DNA from 2 places in the Arthrobacter tumbae genome. Region 1 is predicted to be linked to the other one. Evidence: predicted binding sites of a transcription regulator. Region 1 holds the regulator's gene; the other holds the start of a gene.

Region 1 (5,073 bases):
GGACGGGGCGCCGCTGAAGTAGTGCTGCGAATCCATAATGTTCCAGCCTAGTGGTCCCGGCGGCGCCCGCGCGGCCGCGGAGGCGCTCCTTCATGCAGCTCTTCGCGCTGAGAGAATCTTCCCCACGCCGCGGGGGCAACGGACTACCATGGGAAGACTATTACCAAGGGAGAGTATGACCACACGTAACGGAGCGTCGGCAACGCCCGAGCCGGAAATGGGTCCGGATGATATTCAGGCTGTCATTGACCGGATACTTGCCAAAGACCCTGCCTCCTCATCAAACGGATCCCCACGGCGTTTCGGCAGCGGTCCTGGTGACCGCGCACAGGCGCTGTCTGATCTCGACGAAGAGCACACAGGCTACGACGGCGAACAACAGGATCGTGAGGAGCGGCGCGCACTCCGGCGGGTGGCCGGGCTGTCCACCGAACTCGAAGACGTCACGGAAGTCGAGTATCGGCAACTTCGTCTGGAGCGGGTCGTGCTGGCCGGCATCTGGGGCGAAGGCACGGTGGATGAGGCTGAGAACTCGCTGCGCGAACTTGCGGCCCTCGCTGAGACAGCGGGATCGGAAGTGCTTGACGGAATCATCCAGCGGCGTCTGAAGCCGGATCCGGGAACGTTCCTTGGGGCAGGTAAAGCGGAGGAGCTCAAGAATATCGTGATGGCAACGGGTGCGGACACCGTTGTCGTTGACAGCGAACTGGCCCCGTCCCAGCGCCGCGGGCTTGAGGACATCGTCAAGGTCAAGGTCATCGACCGGACGGCGCTCATCCTGGACATCTTCGCCCAACACGCGAAGTCCCGCGAAGGCAAGGCACAAGTCGAGCTCGCGCAGCTTGAGTACCTCCTTCCGCGCCTGCGTGGCTGGGGCGATTCGATGTCCCGGCAGGCTGGTGGCCAGGTTGGCGGCGCCGGTGCAGGCATGGGTTCACGCGGGCCAGGTGAAACCAAGATCGAACTGGACAGGCGGAAGATCCGCACGCGGATGGCCAAGCTGCGCCGTGAAATTGCCGGCATGAAGCCCGCACGCGAGACCAAACGGGCCAACCGTCGTCGTCATGAGGTTCCATCAGTTGCAATCGCCGGGTACACGAACGCTGGAAAGTCCTCTCTCCTCAATCGACTGACTGATGCCGGTGTGCTGGTGGAGAACGCGCTCTTCGCCACCCTGGACCCAACCATCCGTCGGGCACAGACGCCTGACGGACTCGAGTTCACGCTCGCCGACACCGTCGGGTTTGTCCGGTCCCTCCCCACCCAGCTCGTCGAGGCGTTCCGTTCGACGCTTGAGGAAGTTGCTGATGCGGACCTCATTCTCCATGTCGTTGACGCGTCCCACCCGGATCCCGAGGGGCAGATCGCAGCGGTTCGCGACGTCCTGACGGAGGTCGACGCGCGCAAGGTGCCGGAGATCGTCGTCCTGAACAAGGCGGATGCAGCGGATCCATTTGTGCTTGAGCGCCTCAGGCAGCGGGAACCCCGTCATGCGATCGTGTCAGCCCGCACCGGTCAGGGGATGGAGGAGTTGATGGAGCTGATCAGCCAGTCCATCCCGCGTCCAAGCGTGAAACTGACGCTGCTTGTGCCCTACCAGCGGGGCGACGTCGTGAGCCGCCTGCATCAGCCGGATGCGGAGATCCTTCGTCTGGAGCATGTGGAGGACGGCACGCAGGTCGATGTGATGGTCCGGGAAGGTCTGGCGGCAGAACTGGAGCCGTTCGTCACGCATGGCTGAAGGAAGCATCAGCCCCCTTCGTTTGCTTGACGATGTCGTCGAGGCGATGGGTGGACAGCAGCGCAGCGGGCAGCATGAAATGGTTCGCCAGGTCGACGAGGCGATCGACAGCGGAACGCACCTTCTTGTCCAGGCGGGCACCGGAACCGGGAAGTCACTGGCATATCTGCTTCCGCTCATCGCGCATGCTGTGAAGGGTGACACGACCTCGATTGTTTCGACGGCCACTCTTGCCCTTCAGGCGCAGATCGTCAATCGTGACCTGCCGCGGCTCCTCGAGACGCTGCGCGGCTCACTGCCCCGGCCGGTCAATGTCGCTCTGCTGAAAGGCCGGGGGAATTATGTCTGCCGGCACAAGACCGCAGGCGGTTTCCCCGACGAGGACGATTCGGGAGCCCTCTTTGCCCTTGACGGCGACACCGCCGCGCCGCATCCTATGGCAGGGCCGTCCACCCCGCTTGGACGGGAGATCGTGCGGTTGCGGGAGTGGGCGGAAGAAACGGAGACCGGGGATCGGGATGAGCTCCTTCCCGGTGTCAGCGATCGGGCCTGGCGTCAGGTGTCGGTTTCCAGTATGGAGTGTCTCGGTGCGCAAAAGTGTCCCGTCGCTGAGGAATGCTTCAGCGAGCGTGCACGGGAGAGGGCAGGGAAGGCGGACATCGTCATTACCAACCATGCGCTGCTGGCGATCAACGCTTTCGAGGGGCTGGCGGTGCTTCCGGAGCACGATGTAGTGGTCATCGACGAGGCACACGAGCTGCACGACCGCGTGACGTCTGCGGTGTCCGGGCAACTTTCGGGAGCACTGATCGGCGCTGCGGCCTCGGCTGCGAGACGCCATCTCGGATCCAACACCGACACGCTGGCGGCCGCGCAGGACGCCTTTGAAAACGCATTCGACGCCCAGCCCACCGGTCTGATGGCTGGTGGACTCGACGAGCTGCAGGAGCTCGCGCTGGTGCAACTGAGGGAATCGTGCCGCCTGGCTCTGTCTGAATCGAGTTCCGACGGGTCCTCGCAGCCAGCAGACGGCGGGCGGCAGATGGCCCGCTCGCGATTGTTGGTGCTGCTGGAAATGTCCGAACGCATGGTTTCAGCAGGGGGTGCGGGGGAAGTGCTCTGGGCGAGCCGGCCAAGTACCTTCACACCAGGATCCGGGTATTCCGCGGCTGATGACTCCTCGCCTGCCACAATCAGCATTGCGCCGCTGTCGGTGGCTGGGCGCCTGAGGCGCGGGTTGTTCGAGGACCACACGGTTGTGCTGACGTCCGCTACGCTCGCAATCGGCTCGGAGTTCGGGCCGGTTGCCGGCTCCCTCGGTTTGACCGGCGAAGGAGCGCCGTCATGGACGGGCGTCGACGTTGGCAGTCCGTTTGACTATCCCCGCCAGGGTGTCCTGTACGTCGCCAAAAACCTGCCGAAACCAGGCCGCGGAACGTCCGAGGAACAAATGGATGAGTTGGAAGCGCTCATCAAGGCCTCACGCGGAGGAGCGTTGGGGCTGTTCTCCTCGCGGCGTGCGGCGGAGGATACTGCTGACGCACTGCGGGAGCGGGTCGACGTCGAGATTCTCTGCCAGGGCGAGTCCTCCATGTCTGCGCTGGTGAAACAGTTCTCGGAGGAACCGGACACCTGCCTGTTCGGCACGATGTCGCTGTGGCAGGGTGTTGATGTGCCGGGCATCGCCTGCCGGCTGGTCACCATTGACCGCATACCGTTTCCCCGGCCGGACGATCCGCTGATGACCGCGCGAACCCGAGCTGTGGCGAAGGCCGGGGGCAACGGATTCATGAGTGTGTCCGCTACTCACGCTGCCGTCCGTCTTGCGCAGGGAGCGGGCCGCCTCATTCGCGCCCACGATGATAGGGGTATGGTGGCCGTCCTGGACTCCCGGCTGGCAACCGCCGGCTACGGCGGGTTCCTCAGGGCTGCGCTGCCGCCCTTTTGGTCCACAACGGACCGTTCAACGGCGCTCGGAGTCCTCTCCCGGCTTGCGGCGACTCAGCCTGCCTAGCACCACGCCGTAAGCCCGTTCAGAGGGCGCGCATCACAGAGACAACCTTGCCCATGATGGTGGCGTGGTCGCCAAGTATCGGCTCATAATTGGTGTTCTGCGGCAGGAGCCAGGTGTGACCGTCACGCTGGCGGAAGGTCTTCACCGTGGCCTCATCATCCAGGAGTGCTGCCACCACATCGCCGTTCTCGGCGTTGCTCTGCTTACGGACCACTACCCAGTCCCCGTCGCAGATCGCGGCATCAATCATGGAGTCGCCGGAGACGCGCAACATGAAGAGCTCACCGTGTCCGACGAGCTGCCGAGGCAGTGGCATGACGTCCTCAACAACCTGATCCGCCAGGATGGGACCTCCGGCCGCAATGCGTCCGACCAGGGGAACCATTGCCGCGTCGACGGCCGAAGCCCGAGTCGGTTCCTCGTCGGCAGAAGACGGCATCACGCGCGGCGCGTTGTCTCCAAGTGTGAGTGGAAGCAGGATTTCCATGGCCCTGGGACGCTTTGGATCGCGGCGGATGTAACCCATGCGTTCCAGCTGCGAGAGCTGATGAGTAACGCTGGACAGGCTCGCAAGCCCCACGGTGTCACCGATCTCACGCATCGACGGCGGGTAGCCATGTGCTGCCACGCTGCGCTGGATCGTCTCAAGGATCTTTGTCTGCCGCGCTGTCATTCCCTTTGGTATGGCCCTGCCGCGCGGCCGTCCGCGTCCACGCTTCACGTCTGACGAAGGCACCGCTGCCATGTCCTGTGCCGCACTGAGTTCTGCCACGAGATGCATCCCTTCCTCCGGCGGGACCCGGACTGCCGGCTCGCCAACCATTTTTGTCAGTGGTGGGTGATGAGCTGGTTTTCGAAGCGGCCGGACCGTCACCCTTGCCAGCAACGCTAAGGGAGACGGAACGTCTTTTCAAACATTTGTTCGAGCGAGTCTCGACAATATTAGTTTACAGGTGCTAATAATAAAGGCAGAGGAATAGAACACAGCTTCGAAAAAAGCCGTGGGAGATCCAACAACGAGAAAGGTGGACGCCATGTCGACGCTCCATACTGCAGGATCAGCTACCAAACTCCTCCCGGAGGACCGCACAGATTCCACGCGAGGCACGGTATCCCGCATTCACCTCACGCGCCGCGGGTGGGTTGTTCTGTTGGCGTTGCCGCTCGCGGTGCTCGCCGCCGCACTGCTGATCATCGCTTCGTTCTTCACCTCCCAGGCGCAGGCAGCGGAAACCGTAAGTGGCGTCACGGACACCATCCGGGTCAGCGTCACGTCTGGGGAGACGCTCTGGGCTCTCGCCGCGGAGTACGCCCCGGA
Region 2 (5,073 bases), 2.3 Mb from region 1:
AGTCCGGATGCAACGGTGGACGGTGAGCACACCCTGAATGCTGGGCACAGCCGGCTGCTAGGTGAGGAGCCTGCGCAGGCGCACTTCGTCGATAGTCCAGAAGTCCCGCTGGACGCCGTCGAGGAGCAGGACGGGCACCTCTTCCCAAAACCGTTCAAGCAACTCGGCGTGGTCGGCTATCGACTCTTCCCGCCAAACGACGCCCAATTCAGATGCCACCCGGCCTAACGTCTCCCGGGCAGCTTGGCACAGATGGCAGTCCGGTCTGGTCACCAGCACGAGGCCGGAGTTCCAGTTCGCGGCAGGCGGCTGGGTCTGCTGAGTCATGGTCTATTAGCTTACCGGCCGGCGGTCCCGCACCGAATGCCAGGCCCTGGGCACCCATTTGCCCCGGTTCAAGACGCCACAGGGGGTGTGAGAGATCGACGCGCGACAGTCAGCGTCCTCAAACACTCCGAAGGCCAACCAGTGATTAGACTCGTGCTATGTCCGCAGCCAGCCTCCGACCCGCAGTCGAGCCCGGGTCCTCCACGGAGACTGTGCCTGCCGAAGCTTCTCCGCTGGGCGGCCCGGCAGGAGAGGCAGCCTTTTTCGACGTCGACAACACCATGATGCGGGGCGCCAGTCTCTTCCATGTGGCGCGCAAGATGTACCAGCGGCGGGCTTTCACACTCCGTTTCGCTGCCGGGCTGGCCTGGAAACAGCTGCGCTTCGTGATGCGTGGCGAGAACATGACGGACATTCATGCCGTCCGGGACGCCGCCCTTGCCTTCGCCATCGGCATTGCGCACGAAGATGTGCTGGCCCTTGGCGAAGAGGTCTACGACGAGATGATCGCGTCGAAGATCTGGCCGGGAGCTCGTGCCCTCGCGGAACAGCATCTCCGAAACGGGCGCCGCGTCTGGCTGGTTACGGGTACCCCTGTCGAAGTGGCCAGTGTGATCGCCAACCGGCTGGGGCTCACAGGTGCGCTCGGCACTGTGGGAGAGGTGTCTGACGGCTTCTACACCGGCAAGCTGGTGGGCGAGTTCCTCCACGGCCCTGCAAAGGCCACGGCTGTCCACGAACTTGCCGGACAAGAGGGTTTGGACCTGTCCAGGTGCTGGGCGTACAGCGATTCCTACAACGATGTTCCGCTGCTCAGCATTGTTGGCCACCCTGTCGCCATCAATCCGGACCACCGCCTTCGCAAGCACGCCCGGGACTCCAACTGGCCGATTTACGATTTCCGGAGCGGCCGCCGTGCGGCAACCCTGGGGCTTAAGGCAGCAACGGGCGCGGGTGCCATTTACGGCCTGTGGCGCGGCTTCTCACGAATGAGGGGCTAGCGCTTAAATGCAAAACCGGTCCGCCTCAGTGGCGGACCGGATGCGATGCTACTTCTTGTTGCGGCGCTGGTGGCGGGTCTTGCGAAGCAGTTTGCGGTGCTTCTTCTTCGCCATCCGCTTGCGGCGCTTCTTGATTACTGAACCCATAGAGTCCTCACAAACTATTCATTCCGGTTCCGGACAACCACTACCGCATCAATTGCGGAAGGGACGCTCGAATCTGACAAAAGACGCACATCGCGGTGACGTACATCATGCGGCCGCACATGCGACCGTCTACGCAAAACGCTTCTTAACAGAGTACCCGCTCAAACCGGCCTTTCCGACCGGCGCCAACCGCGCCTTCAGCCCGTACCCGACTCACCCTCCACAGATGCGGAACGCAGATACTGCTGCACGGCGGATTCAGGCACGCGGTAGGAACGCCCGAACTGGACGGCCGGCATATCCCCGGAGTGGACCAGCCGGTACACGGTCATCTTTGATACCCGCATCACTTCGGCAACTTCCGCAACCGTCAGGAAGCGCACGTCGGAGAAGTTGCTGCCGCTCACCATCTCACCACTGTCCTTCTCTCTGGAGCTAACCCTGAGATGGGCGCCCACCGCACTTGATGGAACGCCGGACGGCGTGTCGCCTTGAGACCTGAGGATTATCCGTCTGGAGAAATACTCTAGTGGTTCATGTGGCCAAAGTGAAAGCACGCCAAGGTCACGAAGCGCCACCATGACGACGACGGCGCGATCCCCTCGCAAGATCGCCCAGTACCGATGCGGTAGCACCCCAGCCCATGCATGCGTCGGTCACGCTTTGGCCGTAGGTAAGCTCACCCCGAGCTGTCACATCGAGCTTCTGCGCACCTTCCATCAGGAAACTTTCCAGCATCACGCCGGCGATCAGATTCGAGTCGGACACTGCGTCCGCGAGTTCCCGCGCGACGTCGGCCTGCCGCCGGTGATCCTTGCCGCTGTTCGCATGGCTCGCGTCGACAATCAGCCGCCCGTTCTGACCTGCCGCAGCAAGCCTGGCAGACGCATTCGCGATGTGGGCAGCGCTGTAATTCGGGCCGTCCGATCCGCCGCGAAGGATCAAATGGGTGTCCGGGTTTCCAGTGGTCGAGACGAGGGCCGCCCGTCCCTCCTCATCGACGCCCAGGAACGCCTGTGGTGCGCCGGCCGCAGCGCAGGCGTCGAGCGCCACACTGATGCCGCCGTCCGTTCCGTTTTTGAAACCCACAGGCATGGAGAGGCCGGAGGACAACTGGCGGTGGATCTGACTCTCAGTGGTGCGGGCGCCGATTGCACCCCAGCTGATCAGGTCCGCAATGTACTGGGGGCTGATCGGCTCAAGGAATTCGGTGCCGAGCGGAAGCCCCAGGGCGGCAACGTCCTGGAGGAACTTACGGGCCGTTCGCAGGCCGGCGGCAATGTCGTGGCTCCCGTCCAGGTGCGGGTCATTAATCAGCCCCTTCCAACCCACCGTGGTGCGGGGTTTTTCGAAGTAGGCGCGCATGACCACCAGCAGGTCCTCGGCGTGCATCTGCGCGGCATCCGCCAGCAGCCGCGCGTACTCGAGGCCGGCGTCGGGATCATGGATCGAGCAGGGACCCACGATCACGAGCAGGCGATCATCCACTCCATCAAGGACTGCCCTGATCTCTTCGCGTGAACGTCGGATCGAATCTGCCACCTCGACGGTTCCCGGAAGTTCCGCGAGCACGGTGGCGGGCGTGGGCAGCGGCTCGATGCTCCGGACATTGAGATTGGACGAGGCTGAAGTGAGGGTTTTCATGGTCCCGGCTTTCGAAGATGGTTCTTCGGCGGGACTGTCCTGCAGAACCCGCCGTGGAAACGACGAAGGGCAGGAAGCGTGTCCTGCCCTGTTGGCTCTGAAGGTGTTGGTCAGCGTGTCAGGCCGCAGGCTCCTCCAGAGCCAACGCAAAATACGCATACCAACGGGTTGTCATGGAAAGAGACTAGACGGCGCGGTCCGAATTGCAAACTTCGAAAATGGTATGTGACACCGGCACGCTGAAAGTTCTCCACAACCCCTTTCTTTCGAATGTGTCTTCTAATAGAATGAGGTATGAGCCTGACAGCCGCACTCGACGCCCTTCCCGGCGGCGGACTGCGCGCTCTCCCATCCTTCGAATTCGATGATCCGGCCGGTTCGTCCACGCCTTCGATCGGGGACCTGTTGCAGATCCTGGCCGCCTACGCCTCGCGTTTCGTGGCCGCGTTTCCGGGAATGGGACAGGAGCAACTCGCCGAGCAGGCAACCGGAATCGAAGACCTCTCCCGGACGGTGGAGTACCTTCAGGTCGTCGCGGCCACCGCAGTGGATCGCAGCAGCGCCGCAGCCGGCGGCACGCCAACCCACACCAACAAAACCACCACCGACGACGCCGGCGGTTCCCCCACCGGCAGTAACGGCGGTTGCGCTCCCGGCGGTGTCGGCTCCGCCAGTTCGGCTACCGACAATGGTGCCGGTTCCGCTGCCGGTGGTGTCGGTTTCGCGTTCGGTCTGTCCGGTCCGGCCGGTGGGCGCTCGGCGTACCGGTGCACCGCCGAATACCTGCGGGACCGGCTGCGCATCAGCCGAGGCGAAGCCAACCGCCGGCTCCGCCTCGGCGCGAAACTGATCCCCTGCATCAGCCTCACCGGAGAACCGTTGCCCGCCACCTGTGAGCAACTCGCAGCCGAAGTCTCGGCCGGGGTAGTGTCCGGCAAAGCCGCCACCATGATCAACAGCGCCCTGGACCGGGCACAGTTCACCACCGACCCGGCCATGCTCGACACGATGGAAGCCCAACTCACCGCCAGCGCCACCCGGTTCGACCCCGACTTCCTCGCCAAACTCATCCACCGCTTCGAAGCCCATCTGGACCCCGACGGGCCCGAACCCACCGACAAGGAACTCACCAATCGCCAAGGCGTGTTCCTCCGCGGCAAAAAACGCGGCCTCCACCTGCTCGACATCGCCGCCACCGACGAACAATACGAATACCTCACAACCATCATGAACACCGCCACCAACCCCCGCACCACCGGCACCGGCGGCGACGGAGGCCAGAGCGGCAGCGAAGGGAGCGACGGCGGAGGGACCGGCGGTGGCGGAGCAGGACCTGATGACGCGCCCGGACTCAACGGCCACGACGCGCCCGTCGAGACCAGGACCCGGGCACAACTGCTCCTGGACGGACTCGTCGGAGCCTGCCAGATAGCCCTGGCCACCGACAAGCTCCCCGCCACCGGCGGACAACGGCCCCAGGTCCTCGTCACAATCGACTACCAGACACTGCTCGGCGACATCGAAACCCGCACCGGCACGTTCTTGCCAGCCCCCGGCACGTCCACCGGCACTTCCAATACCGGCGCCTCCTTCTCACCCGCCGCCGGGGCATCGCTCGCATACACCGGCCCCATCAACGCACGCACAGCCCGTCAAATCGCCTGCGACGCCGACATCATCCCCGTCGTCCTCGGCGGAAACAACGAAATCCTCGACCTCGGGCGAGCACAACGGCTCTTCACAGCGAAACAACGCAAAGCCCTCATAGCCCGAGACAAGGGCTGCGCCTTCCCTGCCTGCACCATGCCGGCACACTGGACCGAAGCCCACCACATCCAACCCTGGTCACACGAAGGCCCCACCAGCACAGACAACGGAGTACTTCTCTGCGCCCATCACCACCATCTGATCCACCAAAACGAATGGACCATCCACACCAGGGACCGGCTCCCCT

What was found. The regulator LexA, encoded in region 1, represses DNA repair genes until DNA is damaged. The targets are predictions, from matches to a motif close to TCGAACANNTGTTCGA.
Region 2: the regulator LexA is predicted to act here: its motif matches at 3,386-3,401, upstream of JOD47_RS03955 (HNH endonuclease signature motif containing protein).

What each region holds. Positions count from the first base shown of each region.
Region 1 covers NZ_JAFBCC010000001.1:3,072,321-3,077,393, forward strand. The annotation lists gene JOD47_RS14540 (class I SAM-dependent methyltransferase) at 1-36, opposite strand, end outside; gene hflX (GTPase HflX) at 176-1,741, shown strand; gene JOD47_RS14550 (ATP-dependent DNA helicase) at 1,734-3,755, shown strand; gene lexA (transcriptional repressor LexA) at 3,775-4,500, opposite strand; gene JOD47_RS14560 (LysM peptidoglycan-binding domain-containing protein) at 4,790-5,073, shown strand, end outside.
Region 2 covers NZ_JAFBCC010000001.1:817,940-823,012, forward strand. The annotation lists gene JOD47_RS03930 (glutaredoxin family protein) at 58-327, opposite strand; gene JOD47_RS03935 (HAD family hydrolase) at 486-1,328, shown strand; gene JOD47_RS03940 (30S ribosomal protein bS22) at 1,377-1,475, opposite strand; gene JOD47_RS03945 (helix-turn-helix domain-containing protein) at 1,673-1,885, opposite strand; gene JOD47_RS03950 (3-deoxy-7-phosphoheptulonate synthase) at 2,040-3,119, opposite strand; gene JOD47_RS03955 (HNH endonuclease signature motif containing protein) at 3,414-5,073, shown strand, end outside.